DNA from 4 places in the Paenibacillus sp. FSL K6-1122 genome. Region 2 is predicted to be linked to each of the others. Evidence: predicted binding sites of a transcription regulator. Region 2 holds the regulator's gene; each other region holds the start of a gene.
What was found. The regulator Rex, encoded in region 2, represses fermentation and respiration genes when NADH is low (regulators of the CRP and FNR family bind a similar motif). The targets are predictions, from matches to a motif close to TTGTGAAATATTTCACAA.
Positions count from the first base shown of each region.

Region 1: a site for Rex is predicted at 2,257-2,274, ahead of nirB (nitrite reductase large subunit NirB). Genes of this name have one in related genera too.
Region 3: a site for Rex is predicted at 3,461-3,478, ahead of NSQ20_RS29345 (formate/nitrite transporter family protein). Genes of this name have one in related genera too.
Region 4: a site for Rex is predicted at 2,807-2,824, ahead of adhE (bifunctional acetaldehyde-CoA/alcohol dehydrogenase). Genes of this name have one in related genera too.

Region 1 is NZ_CP150272.1:5,095,512-5,100,499, reverse strand. It holds gene nirB (nitrite reductase large subunit NirB) at 1-2,167, opposite strand, end outside; gene NSQ20_RS22950 (metal-dependent hydrolase) at 2,443-3,150, shown strand; gene NSQ20_RS22945 (hypothetical protein) at 3,389-3,709, opposite strand; gene NSQ20_RS22940 (M42 family metallopeptidase) at 3,868-4,941, opposite strand.
Region 2 is NZ_CP150272.1:4,471,008-4,475,995, forward strand. It holds gene NSQ20_RS20025 (DUF5590 domain-containing protein) at 1-365, opposite strand, end outside; gene NSQ20_RS20030 (amidohydrolase) at 403-1,710, opposite strand; gene NSQ20_RS20035 (redox-sensing transcriptional repressor Rex) at 1,697-2,350, opposite strand; gene dinG (ATP-dependent DNA helicase DinG) at 2,570-4,988, opposite strand, start outside.
Region 3 is NZ_CP150272.1:6,593,056-6,598,043, forward strand. It holds gene NSQ20_RS29340 (molybdopterin oxidoreductase family protein) at 14-2,077, opposite strand; gene NSQ20_RS29345 (formate/nitrite transporter family protein) at 2,501-3,352, opposite strand; gene NSQ20_RS29350 (FAD-dependent oxidoreductase) at 3,730-4,988, opposite strand, start outside.
Region 4 is NZ_CP150272.1:4,704,385-4,709,372, forward strand. It holds gene adhE (bifunctional acetaldehyde-CoA/alcohol dehydrogenase) at 114-2,726, opposite strand; gene NSQ20_RS21170 (Crp/Fnr family transcriptional regulator) at 3,157-3,873, shown strand; gene NSQ20_RS21175 (hypothetical protein) at 3,961-4,674, opposite strand; gene NSQ20_RS21180 (hypothetical protein) at 4,872-4,988, opposite strand, start outside.

The DNA of each region.
Region 1 (4,988 bases), 620 kb from region 2:
CTTCATCCGTTTTCACTTTGCATAAGGGATCAGCCAGTCTTGCTTTAATACCGCCGTTACCACCGATGAAGATCTCCCAGCCTCCGTCGTTACCAACGATACCGATATCTTTGGTACATGCCTCTGCACAGTTTCGCGGACAACCGTTGACGGCATATTTAAACTTGGCTGGCAGATCCAGACGTTCGAATTTACGTTCGATGCGAGCACCCATGGCCATGGAATCCTGTGTACCGAATCGGCAGAATTGGGAGCCGACACATGTTTTGACCGTACGCAGCGATTTGGCGTATGCATAACCTGAAGGCATATCCAGTTCAGCCCAGACTTTGGTCAGATCTTCTTTTTTAACACCAATCAAGTCGAGACGCTGACCGCCGGTAACTTTGACTGCTTTCACATCATATTTGACTGAAACGTCAGCGATGCGTTTGAGGTCCGCTGGTGTAGTCACCCCGCCGTACATCCGAGGTACAACCGTATACGTTCCATCTTTTTGAATATTCGCGTTCATCCGTTCGTTAACAAAACGGGATTCTTTCTCATCTTCGTGTGTGTCTGGTGCAATCATGCCAAGGTAGTAGTTGATCGCCGGACGACATTTGGAACAACCTTCTGGCTGACTCCAACCCAGTACATTCATGACCTCTTTGGTCGTTTGTAATCCTTTTTCACGAATCTCGGCTACAATCTCATCCCGTCCCATGGAAGTACATCCGCAGATGCCCTGTTTAGCCCCAGTACTGAAACTGTCTCCAAGTACATATTGCAGAATCTGTTCCACAACCGGTTTACACCCACCACAAGAGCGTGTTGCACCGGTACAGGCTTTGATTTCATCAACAGTGGTAAGGCCCTGGTTTGTAATTACATCAACAATGGTTCCTTTGGTTACCCCGTTACATCCACAGACGATTTCGTCCTCGGGCATCGTTTCAACAGAGGTTGCTTTCTTATGACCGCCGCAGCCTGTACCCATGAGTGAACCATACAATTCTTCGGTCATTTCGGTTTGATTTTTAATCAGTTTCTGCAATTCGGCAGAATCCGTAATGTCACCGAAGAGAACAGCGCCGACCATTTTATTATCACGAAGCAGAATTTTTTTGTAGGTCCGTTTCCAGTCATCTTTGTGCGAAATGACGGTGTGCTCTGGGCTGTCGATGAATTCACCAGTTGAAAACACGTCCACACCCGAAATTTTCAATTTCGTGGATACAACTGAACCTTCATAAGGAGCGGTCTCCACACCGCAGATATGTTTCGCCAGAATCATACCTTGTTCAAACAATGGGGCAACGAGGCCGTAACATACCCCGCGGTGCTCTGTACATTCCCCGACCGAATACACATTCTCAAGTGAAGTCTGCATATAGTCATTCACGACAATACCCCGGTTCACTTCCATACCGCTTTCGCGGGCTACAGCCGTATTGGGTTTGATGCCTACAGCCATGACCACAAAATCAACATTCAGAACCGTATCATCTGCAAAACGTATCCCTTCAACGCGTTCGCCGCCCAGCAGTTCGGAAGTCTGCGCACCCATCTTGAACCGGATACCCTGACGTTCGAGTTCTGCCTTCAACATGGATGAAGCTTGCGGATCAAGCTGACGCTCCATCAGATCTTCCATCAGATGCACTACGGTAACTTCCATGCCAAGTTGTACCAACCCTTTGGCAGCTTCAAGGCCTAGCAGTCCGCCCCCGATAACGGCCGCTCTTTTATACTGCTTAGCAGCTTCCAGCATGACATTGCAATCGGCGATATCGCGAAAACCAACAACACCCTCTTTGTCATGTCCCGGTACGGGGAGAATGAAGGAGTTGGAGCCTGTTGCAATGATGATTTTGTCATAAGGAACGCGAGTTCCATCTTCAGTCACAACTTCGTGTGTCTCGGCATCGATTCGTGTAACCGTTGTGCCTGTGTGCAGCGTAATGCCGTAATCTTCATACCAGTGAAGGTCGTTCAGCACGATATCGTCCAGTGTTTTGCTTCCTTCCAGTACATAAGACAACATAATGCGGTTGTAGTTAGGATAGGGCTCTGTGCCAAAAACGGTAATATCAAATCGCGTAGTTAATTTTAAAATTTGCTCAACGGTACTAATTCCTGCCATTCCGTTACCTATGATAACGAGTTTCTCTTTTTTTCCGTTCATGTGTGTATGCCTCCTTGAATAGACGCTGTACATTACTCAAAATTTTAGTGGTTTATATTTGAAATTATACAAGTAGTTGACGACAGTTTATGTGATTTAATTCACTAATAAGGATAGAAGAGTCATAAATATAATAGTGTGAGCCCCATCACAGAAAGTTATATTTATTTTCATACAAATAAGAAATGCGAACTATTGTTCTTATTTTGTTTTCGTTGTAAAATCGGAACTGGGCCGTAATGTTCCCGATTTCTTCGAAAGGACGTTTTTGCATCATGATGGGAAGATCCCACCTTATTATCGGGACAGGCGTGTCGCTTTCTGTTCTGCAGTTGGCCGGTATGCCAGTGACCGCGCCAGCAGTTACGGTTGCTCTGATTGGTTCGTTATTGCCTGACATTGATGAGCCAAATTCGCTACTGGTATCCAGAGCCTTGCCTAACAGTCTGATCAGGTTGTTACAGACGATTCTGTTGCCCACAGCTGTATTTGTGTACTTCTATGTTCATGCCAAACCATGGAACCTGTTGCTTGCGATCCTCATTGCGCTCGTGTCATTCCTGCCTTCGCGTTCGCTTCGCAAAGTGTTGATGTTTGCGATTGGACTCGGGCTGGTCTTTTATGGTCACGCGTTCGCACCGTGGAACTTGATTGCAGGCAGTTTGTTAATGCTCTGCACCACACTGACTCATAGGGGACTGACACATACCCTGTACGGAACCGCAATATGGGCGGGCTTGTTGTACAGCACGACCCAGCAGCAGGGACCGGAGATCTGGGTAGCGGGAGGCACGGCATATGCGATGCATCTGTTGGCCGATTCACTAACCAATCGGGGTATTCGTCCGTTACCACCGCTCAAGTGGCGCATACGGGTGAATCTGATGAGTACAGGGACCAAGCGTGGGGCCGTTGTAGAGAATGTCTGCATTGTGCTTACTCTTATTTTGGCCTGGATTGCATTCTCACCGCTATTTCTATAGCCATCCAAAAACGCCAGCCCACATATTGCGGGCTGGCGTTTACAGGAATGCACTTCATAATGATTGGATCGTGGATCGTAATAACCTAGCCAATTCAGGATTGAGAAGGAGAATCAGTCAGGTCGTCAATATCGGAAGAACCAAATACAAATAAAACAACAAGAATGACAATGATCAGTAGTTCAGCGAACCCATTTCCGTCAAAGTCAGACATCACTTCAACCTCATTTCTTGGTGTTTAGGAATTGATTCTCTGTTGGAAAGCCCGTATAACGTCATTCAACGTCATATCACCACCGATCTCATCGAGGAATTGCACCAGTTTGTCTTGATTCGATGGTGTAATATTTTGTAGCGATTTATACTGCCCAACCAGTTCAACGACCAGTGTAGCTTCTCGAAACAACGTGACCGCATCCACTCTTAACTTCCCACTTACCAGTAATGCTGCAACGATAAGTTCCAGATTTCTTCCTTTAAGGTTGCCATTGAGAAGGGTGTTTGCGGCATTTGTTTTTTTGGAACCTTTATTCGATTTTCCATTCCTTCTCACTGCCATAACAGGTCCCCCGCTGCTTGGTGTTTAATTCATCTTCCGTTATTGTATCTTATGTGTAATTCCCTATAATGTTCGGCCTATTAATCTACGTGTCTAACTGATATCGTTATGAATATAAAAAGAGACCTCCCGATGGTTAGGAGGTCTCTTTTTAGCTATTACGCGTTATTAATTATGGTATTCATCGTTGTCCGATCCAGACCTTTGACCAGCTTCACGATCAGTTCTTTGGCCGCATCGTAGTCATCCGTATGAATGATGGAAGAAGAGGTATGGATATAACGTGCGCAGATACCAACAACTATTGATGGTACACCAATGCCACTCAGGTGAACTTGACCTGCATCGGTACCACCTGGTGAGATGAAATACTGCATTTTAATCTGATTGGATGAAGCCGTATCTTGAACATATTCCACCATTCCGCGATGGGTGAACATACCCGGGTCAAAAATACGAAGCAATGCGCCTTCTCCGATATGTCCAAATGACTGTTTGTCACCTGTCATATCATTCGCCGCGCTACAGTCCAGTGCAAAGAAGATATCAGGCTGAATCAGATTGGCCGCCGTACGTGCACCGCGAAGCCCCAGCTCTTCCTGAACCGTTGCACCAGCATAAAGCGTGTTAGGCAGTTTTTCCTTGTGCAGCGCTTCAACCAGTTCAAGTGCAAGTCCTACGCCGTAACGATTATCCCACGCTTTGGCCATAATTTTTTTCGGGTTCGCCATAGGCGTAAATTCACAGATCGGCACGATCTGCATCCCTGGATGAATGCCCCAGGATTCTGCTTCCGCACGGTTGTCTGCTCCAATATCGAGATACATGGAATTCAGATCCACAGGTTTGTTCCGCTGGGACTCGTCCAGCAAGTGTGCAGGTGTAGAACCTACAACTCCGGTAATCCGACGATCAGGTGTGATGATTTCCAATCGTTGAGACAGTACAGCCTGACTCCACCATCCACCCAGTGGACGGAACTTGATCATACCTGTTTCGGTAATGCCAGTAGTCATGAAACCTACTTCGTCAAAGTGTCCGGCTACCATAACTTTAGGACCGGATTCCTCCCCGCGTAATACACCAAATAGACTCCCCAGGCGATCCTGGACGAACTCATCGGTATAAGCGGAAAGCTTATCTTTCATCCAGCCGCGAAGCTCACGTTCAAAACCGGATGCTGAAGGAAATTCCGTCAACGTACGAAACATATCCATCGTTTTTTCATTCATGTGTCAACAACTCCTCTGTTGGTATGTATTTCAGGTCACAGTAGAAC
Region 2 (4,988 bases):
CTGAAGCGATTGCGTATCTGCGCTTCGGACATGCCATTCTGCAGCAGCTCACTGTGTACAGCGTTTGCACCCTTAACCGGTTGATTGTTTGCATCGAATTTAACCCAGACCATAACATCCTGGTTATCCTTGTTTTTGCCGATCAGGGTCCAGTAGATGTTGTCAGAGCCTTCTTTGTCTCCCCAGATGTACTTGCGCAATTCATCATAGGATGTAATGCCCAGTTGCTCCTGTGCTGCTTGTATGGCGAGCGCTTCTTCCTTGCGTTGGTCCTGCGTGACATGGACGTAATAACGCTGAAGTCCAAACAGAATCAGAACCAGTGCAAGCAGCGAAATCCATATCCACTTCTTTTTTTTCTTCAAAAGCCGAACTTCCTTTCCCTATGATGCTGTCCTGCAATTAACGAGCAAGCAGACCATCAAATGCCAATTGAGACTCACGCAAAATGCGTTCTTCATCCAGCGTCAGACATTCGCCATGTTTCACCACTTGTTTTCCATCCACCCATACGTGCTCAACATCTTTAGCAGAAGCCGAGTAGATTGTATGTGAGATCAGGTCTGTATGTGGATAGAAATGTGCCTGTTCAATGTCCAAGGCGATAAAGTCAGCCTTCATGCCGACCTGGAGTGCTCCGGTATTGTTCAAGAAGATAGATTTGGCACCGTATGACGTTCCGAGTAGTAACGCTTCGCCTGCTGGCACTGCCGTCGGGTCACCAGATACACCTTTGTGGATCAATGCAGCCAGTCTCATTTCCTCGAACATATCCAGGTTGTTGTTGCTTGCCGGTCCGTCTGTTCCGAGTGACACGGTAACTCCTGCTTTCAGCAACGCAGGTACCCGCGCAACACCGGAAGCGAGTTTCAGGTTACTTCCCGGGTTATGGGATACAGCCACATCATGACGGGCCAGAATCTCAATCTCTTCGTCATTCAGATGCACCGCATGTGCAACCAGGGATGGACGAGAGAAAAAGCCCAGTTTCTCCAGATGTGCCACAGGACGCAGTCCATAATCAGCCACGTTCTGCTCGACTTCACGAAGCGTTTCCGACATATGTGTATGAAGGGGAAGGTTTAGGTCGTTCGCGACCTGCACAAGCTTCTCTATGTAGTCAGGAGGGCATGTATATGGTGCATGTGGCGAGATTACGGTTGTAATGCGACCATCTGCCTGTCCATTCCACTCACGCGCAAACGCAGCCGACTCCTCCAGCTTCCGCAATTGTTCTTCCTCCGAGCACAACCCGATTACACCACGTGCCAGTGCTGCTCTAACGCCGGATTGCTCCACAACTTTGGCAACTTGATCCATGTGATCGTACATGTCCAGGAAAGCTGTAGTTCCGCCTTTCAACATTTCAAGCACCGATAGCGAAGTTCCCCAATATACGTCTTCTGAAGTCATTTTCGCTTCCATCGGCCACATTTTTTCCTGCAACCATACTTGCAATGCAAGATCGTCTCCGTGCCCTCTGAGCAACGACATCGCTGCATGACCATGCGTATTGATCAGACCCGGCAGGAAGAACAGTCCTTTTCCATCCACTTTGGTACAATTTTTGTCTTCATCCGGCAATGTCTCACCAATATGCACAATCTTGTCATTCTCAACAACCATGTATCCTTGGACCACGTTCCATGTTGTGCCGCCTTCATTAACAGCAAATTTGCCATTGTGAATTACCCATCTATTTGTTGTCATCTTCCTCGTCGTCCTTTCCAGTATCCAAGTAATAGGCCAAACTAAGCAGATCTGTTGTAAAGTCAGCATGGTGAATGCGGATATGCGGCGGTGTTTTTAGAATGGTTGGTGCAAAATTAAGGATCGCTTCAATTCCTGATTCAATAAGCTGATCGGCTACATTTTGGGCTTCCGTATCCGGAACCGTGATAATTCCGATGCGAATGTTTTCCATTTTAACCGCTTCCGTCAATTCATCCATTGGTTTTACCGTCAAACTGTTGATTTGACTACCTATCTTCGGTCCATATGCATCAAATACAGCAACAATCTTCATGTTGTCTTTCAGATATGCGTTGTAGTTGGACAAGGCTTGACCGAGGTTACCCGCTCCTACCAGAGCTACATTAATTTGCTGATCGATTTTGAGAATGTGACGAATTTTCTCGATCAAATAGGATACATCATACCCGATCCCTTTACGACCAAAATCACCGAAGTAAGCCAGGTCTTTACGAATTTGGGCCGGATTCAGATCCAGCCTCTGTCCAAGCTCTTGAGAAGAAACAGTAGCCACCTCACGCTGATGCAACTCGTTCAAATAACGCAAGTAAACAGGCAGACGTCGTACCACCGCTTCCGAAATTTTATCCGATTTCATTCTTGCTCCCCCTTACCAAGGCCACGATAAAATAATAGATGAAAAGATGAGCATTCTGTATAAAACTCAAAGATAAACGTGACATTTTATACAGAATGCTCCTTGTAATTTAGGTTATAAGTTCTTACGTGCAACTACTTTAATCGGATACGGAAATATATAATAAAGTTTAACGCCAAACGATAGTGTCATGCAATGATATAACGAACAAAACAACCATTATTTTTGTTCATTAGCAGGTTTTTCCAACCACTCGGTAATTCGTGGAACCATCTGCTCCGTGAGCATGTGTTCCATTTTGGGACCAGGTAATGAATATAAAAAGAATTTACCGTAGTACGCTTCAATCACCCGTGTATCATAAACAATGACAATTCCTCTGTCCTTCGCTGTACGCACCAAACGGCCAAATCCCTGCTTGAAACGAATGACCGCTTGCGGCACGGACAGTTTCATGAACGGATTTTTCTTCTGTTCCTGAAGCAGCTCACTCTTGGCTTCCACCAACGGATGATTCGGTGGCTGGAAAGGCAGTCGAACAATAGCGAGACAGGTTAGCGCCTCTCCCGGGATATCTACACCCTCCCAGAAGCTGCTTGTGCCCAGAAGTACCGTTGCTTTGGCATCTTGAAACCTGCGAGTCAATTTGGAACGACTTCCACTGTCAACGCCTTGCCCAAGCAACGAGATGTCGTTGCCAGACAGTGCCTCCTTCAGCGGATCATAGACCTGTCGCAACATCTTGTATGAAGTAAACAGAACCATCATGCGTCCACGCGTAGCAATTGCCGTCTCTGCAAGTGATTGCACCAGCATATTAACAAAGTGCGCATCACCCACACTTCCCTTCACACTCGGGAAATCACGCGGAATCACGAGAAGTGCCTGATCGCGATAGTTGAAAGGTGATGGCAGCATCGACGTTAACAGCCGATTATTCTCAGAGGCTTCCTGTAAGCCAAGCTGCTCAATCATGAACTGGAATGACTTATCTACCGAGAGCGTAGCCGATGTAAGCACAACACTTTTCTTTTTGTCAAAAAATAAATCCTTAAGTTGTGCACTAACATCTACAGGTACGGCATACAGCTGGAGAGATTTACTGCGGAACTGACCGCTGGCTTCCATCCAGTACACCGTTTTGGCATCATCCATACGCATGAAGAAACGTAGATTCTCCTTCAATGTGGTCAGATCTTTCAGCAATCCTGTAATGTCCGTGATCAGACTGTCCGATTGATAATCATCCTGATCCTCTTTCACCTCAAGCAGCAATTTGTCCCCTTTGCGAACCAAATCACCCAGAGTCACATAGATCTGGTTCTCCAGATCCTGCAACTCCTGCCATTTTGCAGGTTTCTGAGATGCTTTCAGACGCAGTGAAAATTGCCCCGTCTCTCCCGGTGAAGCATCACTTCGTTCAGGCAACAGACCAAACAAGGCATCGCTCATACGATCCCACAGCTCCTTAACTTCAAGAGCGAGCGGGAACATCTGATCCACCATGGAGCCCCATTGCACCGAATTTTCATGCCCGGATAACTGCGAACGAAGCATAGGCAGCTGTCCATTACGACTGTCTTTAAATAGGCGGGTCAGTGTATGAACCAAGGTGAAATATTTCATATGCATTCCAAGATGTTTACCAGCGACATCCTCCAGATGATGTGCCTCATCGATCACAAGACTCTCATAGGCTGGCAGCAGCTGATGCGCGGCTTTCACATCCGTAAACAATTTAGAGTGATTGGTGATTACGATATCAGACAACCCTGCTTCATGTTTGGCACGATGGTAGAAGCATTTACGGAACCATGGACAGGATCTTCCCAGACATGATTCGGATTCGCTCTGTACCGTCTCCCAGAAGTCCCCTCCGCGTCCGCTAAGGTTAAGTTCCTCATCATCTCCGGTTTCGGTCTGCGTAAGCCAGACAATCATCTGAGCAGCTGTGAAATAATCCTCTTTGGGTGTAGCGAACTCACGTTTATTGATTTTGTGTTCAAATTTGCGCAGGCACAGGTAATGTCCACGTCCTTTGAATACAGCAGCCTTAAACGGGAACGGAACCACTTGAGTCAGCATCGGAATGTCCCGCTCTCTCAATTGCTCCTGCAGATTGATCGTATGCGTGCTGACCATAACTTTCTGTTCTTGCTTCACACTTTCGTAAATAGCAGGCAACAGATACCCTAGAGATTTACCGGTACCCGTTCCAGCTTCGATCAAGAGATGTTTCTCTTCATCCAGGGCTTGCCTTACACTGCTGAACATCTGAGTCTGCGCTTCACGCTCTTCGTAATGATCCAGTGTATCCTTCAGATTCTCCCGAACCTGGTCCATAAACTGTTCGAAGCTTACACCATCGAGGGGGTTAGCCTCCCGCTCATCGCGTGGTGCACCAATATCGGTCCAATCACTCACATTTAGAGCAAGCTGACGATAATAGGTATGTCCGTCCAGATCCTGAATCGGCTCTGCTTCCTTCTCACTACGCATCCCGTCCAAGAACCAACCCAAGTCACTGTCTTCTGGTGCAAACAGGTCACTGAGGCGCTGAATCGTTATGAGCGGTAATTCCTTTAACTCATCCAGACACTTGAGCAGCACATAGGCTGTCGCCAGTGCATCACTGTCT
Region 3 (4,988 bases), 2.1 Mb from region 2:
GCCGCAAGCACACTCATTGACGCTTCACTTCAACAGTGGCCGAGAAGAAGGTAGCCCCGTTCCCCATGTCCGACAACCGATTGGACGTCAGTGAATTCGCCCGCTGCTTCTTGCCGTCACCATCCCACCATAAGCCTTGGCTAATCACTGTTCCCGGCAGCATGGCTTCACTCACCTTGGCGGTAAGTTCAATGCGCCCACGATCATTCCATACGACCACTGCATCTCCATCCTCTAGGTTTCTACGGATGGCGTCCTCGGGGTGTATCTGCAATAGAGGCATCTTTTCCAAACGCTGATGTTTGGCTGAATTACCAAAGGTGGAGTTCAGGAAATTATGGTTTGGCGGCGACAGGAACATCAATGGATACGTATCGGCAGGTCCAGCCGGATTCTCCCCATCGTATCCTTCAACCAGAGCACTATAGGTAGGGAGCGGCGGAAGCCCTCTCTGTTCCATCGTCTCGGAATACAATTCAATTTTGCCTGAAGGTGTGGGCAGCTGATCCAGATATGCAGCATATGGCGTCATATCCAGCTTCACGAATCGATGTTCCTTCAGTCCTTCCAACGTGACCCCATTCATGTAGGGGTTGCCTGTGCCCTGAAGTGCGTTCTCAATCATCTGTTCCGGTGTTTCTCCGAAGATTGCAGGATCGTACCCCATAGCCTGCCCAAGCAGTGAGAACAGTTCCACATTGCTCTTGCTCTCCCCAATCGGTGCAATCACCGGCTCTTGCAGATGAACGTACTGATGCCAATAAGAGGTGTACAGGTCCGTCGCTTCAAATGAAGATGTGGCTGGCAATACGATATCTGCATACTTCGCCGTATCCGTCATGAACAGATCATGCACAACCGTGAACAGATCCTCCCGTGCAAAACCTCGCTCCACCCGCTCGGTATCCGGTGCCACCACCAGTGGATTGCTGCAGTAAACCATCATCGCTCGGATTGGCTGCTCTGCTTCCAGCAACGCTTCACCAATCCGGTTCATGTTCACCACTCGCGGCTCGGGATTCTGCCGGAGCTCCGGACGTTCGAGCGCGTCGCTATTTGTGCTCGCGTAGCTGTTAGTGCGAACGGCACCGCCGCCTTGCTTCAGCCATTGCCCTGTAATAGCAGGCAGACATGCAACGCTACGCACGTTCATCCCCCCATTATCATGGTGCTGGAGGCCATTACCGATGTGAATATGGGCTGCCTGTGCGTTGCCGTATAGTTCGGCCAGCTCCACAATGGTTTCCTCCGGCACGCCCGTAATGCGTGCAACACGTTCAGGGGTGTAACTGCGGACATGATCACGTAGTGCCTCATGACCTATCGTATACTTTTGCATAAACGCTTCATCCGTTAGTCCCCGTTCGAACAACACATGCATTAATCCTAGCGCCAGTGCACTGTCCGTGCCCGGATACAGCGGAATAAACCAGTCGCCCCACTGGGCCGTGCGATTGCGATGAACGTCGATGACGACGATCTTGGCGCCTTTCTTGCGGGCTTTCTCCGCCAAAACGACCTGGTGCATATTGGTACTGACGATATTGCCACCCCACACCAGGATGAGATCCGCATGCTCCGTATCTTCCGGCACCGTTCCCCGATTGGCGCCCATCGTATATTTCCAGCCGGTATTTCCAGCGGAGTTACAGATCGTCTGCTCCAGTACACTCGCACCAAGCGCATTGAAGAAACGCCGATCCATACCGTCTACGCCGAGAATGCCCATGTTACCGTAAAAGCTGTAGGGCAGGATGCTCTCCGGGCCGTAGGTTTCGGACAATTCAGTGAATTTGGTCGTAATCTCACGAATCGCTTCATCCCAACTGATTCGTTCAAACTTGCCTTCGCCTTTGGCTCCTACACGTTTCATCGGATATTGTAGACGCTCGGGGTGATATACCCGCTCGGTCATATTTCTGACTTTATTACAGATGGCACCCTTAGTTATGGGATGATCCGGATTGCCTGCCACCTTCACAATTTTGCCGTTCTCTTTATGTAATAACAGACCACAAGTGTCCGGACAGTCGAGCGGGCACACCGCCGCAAATATACCATTCTCCTGATCGATCATCGTAAGGCTCCCCTCTTTAAAAGCTATCCCTATATCATATCTTCTTCGAGGTTATCGCGTAAAGAGAACAGTATGTTTTTGCTTCATATTCGCCGCTATAGCGGCTTTAAATTATTTTCAAAAAAATGTTTTTGAGTTTGATTCAACTTCAGAATTCAGGGGTAAATTAAAAATAAGGCATTAGGCTAGTGTTTCCCCACTTCCTCCTCATGCCATATCATGGACCACTCCCGAAATTCGCCATGAACAGGTTTCGTTCCCCCGAACCTTGTCATGGCGAATTTATTTTGCGTTAAAATCCAATAAGGACACCACAAAAAAACGATCCCGCCCTGCTCCATCACAGCATATTCGCCATTAATCGAACAAGACCCGAATCGTCTTCTCTTCTATAATACGTGCACACATGCTACGCTGTGCCCGCTATGCTTGTTTGCTCAACATTACTCTAGCCTCCGTCTCCATAGGTTCGATCGACGTCGCCATCTCTGGTTTCACTTTTGGCTCGGCTTGGCGCAGGTACACCACCCAATAGGCTGCAGCTACAAACAGAGCACCACCAGTCAGATTCCCGAGCCATACCGGAATGAAATTCATCACATATTGACCCCACGAATAATGTCCTTCAAAGATTGCCGCCGGGATGAGGAACATATTGGCCACAACGTGCTGGAATCCAATCGCCACAAATGCCATCGTTGGAAACCAAATGCCCAGTACCTTGCCACTCATCGTATCCGAAGCATAAGATAACCACACGGCCAGCGCGACCAGCCAGTTACAGCCGATGCCAGAGATGAAAGCTTGCAGGAAGCCGTCATGCAGCTTATGCCCAGCCATATCCACCACTTTTGCCAGATATACACCCTCTCCGGTCAGACCCAGCACATGTCCAAACGCGTACGCGACAAACAAAGCTCCAACAAAATTACCAATCGTCACTAAGGTTAGATTTTTCAACATACTACCCACAGATAATTTTCGTGCAATCGTTGCAAGTGGAACTGCCATCATGTTACCCGTCAGCAGCTCGCCACCACCTATGAGTACCAAGATTAATCCAACCGGGAACACTGCTGCTCCAATCAGATTGACCAGACTCCCCCACTCTGCTGGCGCAGAAGCAATTACCCGAATATCCAATAGAAAACCCAGCGCAATAAAAGCCCCTGCCAGAAAACTAAGCACCAGTACAGAAGACACCGGATATTGAGCCTTCTTCTTGCCTGTTTGCGCCGTATATTGTGCAACCTCAAGAGGTGTTTTTGCTGCCATATCATTCATCCTCTCCTTCATTGTTCATCATTGGATAAAACCATCTGAAATTCATTAGTTATGCGTTGAATACCACATCCTAATTGTATCTCGGTCCTAAACATAACTTTGTGCAAATTATCACAATGTTACTTAAAAAGATACTTTAAGAGTGTCTTGGAATAGTTATGACAGCAAGAGTGTAGTAAGGCCTTTTGTAGCTAAAACAACAAAAAAGAAGACTGACGATATACTCGCCAGTCTTCTCTTTCCTTTATAATCGTCCGCCTTGTTTCGTAATCTTGGCAGTTATCGCACAGCTCTTATTTACGGACAAGCATGACTTATCTTTGTATGGCGTTTATCAAGATCGCTGTTCAACCATCTATTCTGCTTCCTTACACCATTGCTGGTGCTTTTACTTCTATTGGAGGCAGTGCTTGCAGACCAGCCGTGTTCAGGAAGTTCCATGGTTTGTTGTAATGTGGCTGGAAGAAGAAGTCGATGAAGGCCAGCTCATCTACGGTCATATTGTTTTGGATGCAGACCGAGATCGTATTAATCGATTGGGTCAGATCAACCTGAGACATCACCTGTGCTCCAACGATCCGACGAGTAGCCTGCTCATATACTACTTTGAGCAACAGTTTCTCAGCCGTTGGCATGAACTCCGGACGGTAGCTGTCTTCCAGTACCACGGATTCAACAATCAGGCCTTCGTCAGCAGCAGACGTTTCCGTCATCCCGGTACCCGCGATATTTTGCTCATAAATTTTGATACCCGATGTTCCTTGTGTACCCATATACGGTGTCGTAGGACGAACCAGGTTACGGGCTACGAGTGTACCCATCCGCACCGCGTTTGTTGCCAGTGGAATGTAAGATGCTTTGCCCGTTGGGTTGTAATGAATAGCACAGCTGTCACCCGCAGCAAAGACGTCTTTTTGACTCGTTTGCATGTATTTATCCACGATGATTGCGCCGTTTGGCAGCATATCCACTTGGCCTTTGAGCAGTTCGGTATTTGGACGGAAACCAATGCACAGAATAACCAGATCGGTTTCGAACTCTCCTTTGGACGTGATCACCTTAGTTACTTTGCCATCTTCACCAGTAAACTTCTGTACCGTTTGACCAAGAGCCAGCTTGATGCCGCGTCCAGTCAACGTATCTTCAATCGCATCCGTGAATTCAGGGTCCAAGTATTTGTTCAAAATACGGTCCACACTGTCGATCAGGGTAACTTCCTTGCCGTTCATCTGGAAAGCCTCAACCAGTTCTACGCCAATATATCCTGCACCTACAACGGTAACACGTTTGGCATCTTTGGCTTTTTCAATAATCGTGTTGGAATGATTGTAGTTTTTGCAAAGTAAGATGTTGTCCATCTCGATGCCTTCAAGCTTCGGAACGACAGGCCATGACCCCGTTGTCACGATCAGTTTGTCAAACGTATCTTCAAATTCTTCCCCGGTTTGCAGGTTTTTAGCCTGAAGGGTATGGCCCTTGGCATCTACTGCTGTTACTTCATGAAGCATCTTGGTTTCAACACCAAGCTCTGCCAGTTGATTAGGCGAAGAATAGAACAAACCGTCAGGGTCTTTCACAACCCCACCTACGTAGAGCGCAATGCCACAAGATAGGAAGGAGATATTGT
Region 4 (4,988 bases), 230 kb from region 2:
CTCGCTCTTCTGTTTTTCTGCCCTCTCGTTATTGTGTGAAAGACGGCAATCGGGGCTCCCCTCTCGGGGAACCCTGATCTTCTTGCCGTAAAGCACGCTTTGTTCTAAATTTATTATTCAAACTTTCCGTAGAAAGCGTTGCGGTATACATCAGCCAGTTCAGTTACCAGCGGCAACTTCGGATTGGCGGTTGTACATTGGTCTTCGAAGGCACGGTCTGCCAGATAATCGACATGTGCTTCAAAGTCTTTGGCATCGAATCCGATCTCTTGGAACGATTCTTCAATACCCAAGATTTTGTTCAGGTTACGGATGGCATTGATAAGACTGGTTACCCCTTCTTCTGTCGTGCGAGCAGGCAATCCCAAGATACGGGCAATTTCGGCATACCGCTCATCCGCTACAAAGTGCGAATATTTCGGGAACGATGCAAATTTGGTCGGTTTTTTCGCGTTGTAACGAATGACGTGTGGCATCAGAATGGCATTGGTGCGTCCGTGTGCGGTGTGATACTGACCGCCCCATTTGTGCGCCAAGCTGTGGTTAATGCCCAGGAATGCGTTGGCAAACGCCATACCTGCAATCGTGGAAGCATTATGCATTTTCTCACGTGCCAGTTTATCACCTTGCAGCGCAGATTGCTCCAGGTATTGGAACACCAGTTGGATTGCTTTGATCGCAAGTCCATCCGTGTAATCATTTGCCATAACAGATACATAAGCTTCAATCGCATGCGTCAGTACGTCCATTCCTGTGTCGGCAACCGCTGTTCTAGGCAGGGAATATACGAATTCTGGATCGACAATCGCTACGTCTGGAGTCAGCTCATAGTCGGCCAATGGATATTTGGTGTTACCTTGATTTTTATCTGTGATAACCGCGAACGATGTCACTTCAGAACCTGTACCCGATGTGGTTGGGATCGCTACAAATTTCGCTTTTACGCCGAGACGTGGATATTTGTAGATCCGTTTGCGGATATCCATGAATTTTTGTTTCAGATCGTTGAAGTCCGTGTCCGGATATTCATAGAACAACCACATGGCTTTGGCAGCATCCATCGGTGATCCACCGCCGAGTGCGATAATGCAGTCTGGTTGGAAGCGGCGCATCATTTCGGTTCCGCGATCTACCGTTGTTGTGGATGGATCTGGCTCAACATCGGAGAATACTTCGATGGCTACCGGCATTTGGCGTTGACGCAGATAGTGTTCTACCTTTTCAACATATCCAAGCTTCACCATCATGGCATCCGTAATAATCGCCACACGTGTGATGTCAGGCATTTTGGCAAGATACTGCGTTGCCCCTTTTTCGAAGTAGACTTTGTTCGGCACTTTGAACCATTGCATATTCACGGTACGGCGAGCCACCCTTTTCACATTGATTAAGTTCACAGCGGTTACGTTGGAAGAAGTCGAGTTACGTCCGTATGATCCGCATCCCAGTGTCAATGACGGCATGTTTGTGTTGTAGATATCCCCGATGGCACCATGTGTGGATGGTGAGTTCACAATAATCCGTCCAGTTTGCAAACGATCTGCGAATTTGCCGATCACTTCTTCATTTGTGGAGTGGATAACCGAGGAGTGACCCATGCCGCCAAAAGCAACCACTTCTGCTGCACGTTCAATGCCCTCTGCTGCCGTTTTAACTTTGTAACAAGCCAGTACCGGGCTTAATTTCTCAGCCGACAATGGGAATTTGGTACCTACCCCTTCAATCTCGGCCACGAGAATTTTGGTGCCTGCTGGAACTTCAATACCGCACAATTTCGCAATGCTTACCGCAGATTGACCAACAATCGCCGGGTTCACCGCACATTTCTCGGTATTAATCGCACCTGCTGTCAATTTTGCTGCTTCATCTTTGTTAACAAAGTAACAGCCATTTGCAATCATTTTTTTCTTCACTTGATCAAAGATCGGTTCTTCAATGATGACCGCTTGCTCGGAAGCACAGATCATGCCGTTATCGAAAGACTTGGACAGGATCAAATCCGTTACTGCCTGATTGATATCCGCGCTTTTCTCGATAAAGCAAGGTACGTTACCCGGTCCTACGCCCAGTGCAGGTTTACCACAGCTGTACGCTGCACGTACCATGCCTGATCCGCCTGTTGCCAGAATGAGAGCCACATCATTGTGATTCATCAGTTCGTTTGTACGATCCATGGAAGGATCATCAATCCACTGAATGCAATCTGCTGGTGCACCATGTTTCACAGCCGCTTCCAGCAGGATTTTGGCAGCTTCCCGGCTACAATTCTGTGCAGATGGGTGAAAACCAAAGATGATCGGGTTACGCGTCTTGATGGAAATTAATGCTTTAAACATCGTCGTTGATGTTGGGTTGGTAACTGGTGTAATACCCATGATGATGCCGACCGGCTCCGCAATTTTCTGGAAGCTTTCATACTCGTTATCTTCAATCACACCTACGGTTTTATCGTACTTGATACTGTGGTACACATATTCTGTTGCAAATATATTTTTGGTGATTTTATCCTCATATACTCCGCGGCCTGTTTCTTCTACGGCCATCTTGGCGAGCATCATGTGTTTATCCAGACCCGCAAGCGCCATTGCTTGCACAATCCGGTCAATCTGCTTCTGGTCCATCTTCATGAATGCGGCGTGTGCTTTATTCGCTTTGTCGATTAACGTTTGAATATACTGACCTGCTGTCGGTTCTTTTGCTGGGGCGACTTCGTTCTTTACAGCCATCTCCCTCATCCTCCTAAAGGTTCGTATTAGTTTGTCTCTCTCGTTTACATTCACATCGTAACATGACAATAAACTTAATTATGTGATTTTTTTCACAAAGTATAACAAATTTAATTTAAGTTTTGTAGTGTCCTTCATACGACCATTTTCACTTCCTATTTAAAATATAGGGCTGTAAAATTCATCCTCTCCATTAAAAGTGAATTTTATCACAATGTTTGAAATTTCGTCATTTTTGCCCCCTTTCCTTCCCCCTCAAACGGTAAGATTAGGTATATACTGAACTTAAAAATTGAACCACCGCAATTTGTACCGTCCTTCCTCCCGGCCGAGATGACCCTGATCAGGACGGCAACGGTTTGCGGCGAACCTCGGAGGCTACTGCTTACTACAGAAGGTCGTCCGATGGACATAAAGGGGAGATAGACTTATGAGAGAACTAACAACTGTACTGGAAAAGCGCGGTAATACTAACTGTTTCTCGGAAGCAAATTTCAACCATCTGCTGGTTACCATGAAAGATAGAACCTATCCGGAAGGTACACATCTGTACTGGGAAGGCGACATCTCTGACAAACTTTATTATATGAAACGGGGCCGTGCCCAGATCACCAAATCCACGGATGAAGGCAAGGAACTGATCATGTACATGTATCAATCCGGTGATATGATTGGGCAGGCTGATCCCTTCTTTGGCTCTAAACACAGCTTCTCAGCGGAAGTATTGGAGGACAGTGAGATCGGTGTACTGGAACATAAAGACCTGGAAATGTTAATCTGCCAGCATTGTGACTTCGCGATCGATTTTATGAAATGGATGGGCATCCACCACCGGTTGACACAGACCAAATTCCGGGATCTTATGTTATATGGCAAACCGGGTGCACTTTGCTCCACCCTCATTCGGTTGTCGAATTCGTATGGTGAGCCTCATGGAGAGCATGTCATTATTCACAAAAAAATTACCCACACGGACCTGTCCAATATGATTGGAGCCACTCGTGAAAGTGTAAACCGCATGTTAAGCGACCTGCGTAAGAAAGACGGGATTGAATATGACAATGGCATGATTGTCATCAAAGATCTGAAGATGCTACAAGGAATCTGTCACTGTGAGCTTTGCCCGAACGAGATCTGTCGTATTTAATATTTGACTATGCTGAACGGATCTTGTTTATATATTTAATGAAAAAAAGCCCAGTTCTCTAAAAAGAGATTGGGCTTCTTGGTATACTTAGGATGCATTGGTCAATTCAAGCTTTACCGCATCACGTGGATTTAATTTCATGTCCAGACCATTTTCCATTAATTCTTTGTCATTCACCATAATGACCCACCGCTCATTCATACGAGGCGTGACATTTTCGACCGAAACGACAAATTTGTTGTTCTCCGACATTCTTACAATGCCGCTGGACTTCAACACATCGCGAACTGTGCACTCTTGAACGTAGACACCGGCATATTGACGATTAAGGGTTGGCATAATGTTCCCACCGCTAACCTTGAGTAACGTTGTCTGATATGCAACGCCATCCCCCCCACTGTCAGCGGCTTTCACGTAAATGATCACTTCATCTTTGGCATGAAGCTCCATGTCCCAATCTTCCTGTTCAATATCCTTGCCGTTTAATTTGACAGCCCAGCTCAGCGAAGAATCCAGAGAAACTTCACCCACGGATTGAATCCGCTTGCCATCTGCCGTAAAATCAACCAGTCCGCTATTGAGTAATGCTTTTTTGAGTGTCAAACCCTCACTAAAATCTCGCTTAATGGACTTTGTTGCATCAGGCAAAAACGTACTGCCATCTACAGCCACTGTGATTGTATTCGCTGTTTCTGTCTCTTTGACAATTGGCTGCTCAGAAGGCTGAGTCTCACTACAACCAGCCAAGATCGCCAGTAGGAGCAAACATACACCTATGTAACCGGGGATTTTCTTCATCATGTAGGTAACACCACCCTGCGTAAAATCATTCACCCTGTTGTCCATAACCTCTATTATGGCACAACTTTCGGCAAAAAAAAGTGTCAAAGCCGTTACTTTTATAGGGTACCGCCTCCAAATAAGGCTTGTACAAGAAAGAGAGCCTGCACACAGGCTCTCCAATCTATATCATTTTTATGTTCTAATTGGTTACGTTATCATTGGACACTAGCCTGCATGTATGTCCGTCCTCCATCGCCATCTTTCAGATATGGATTAAGCCCGAAGAACTGCTCCTCAGATACGTATACACCTGTCAGCAATCGCCCTTCAAG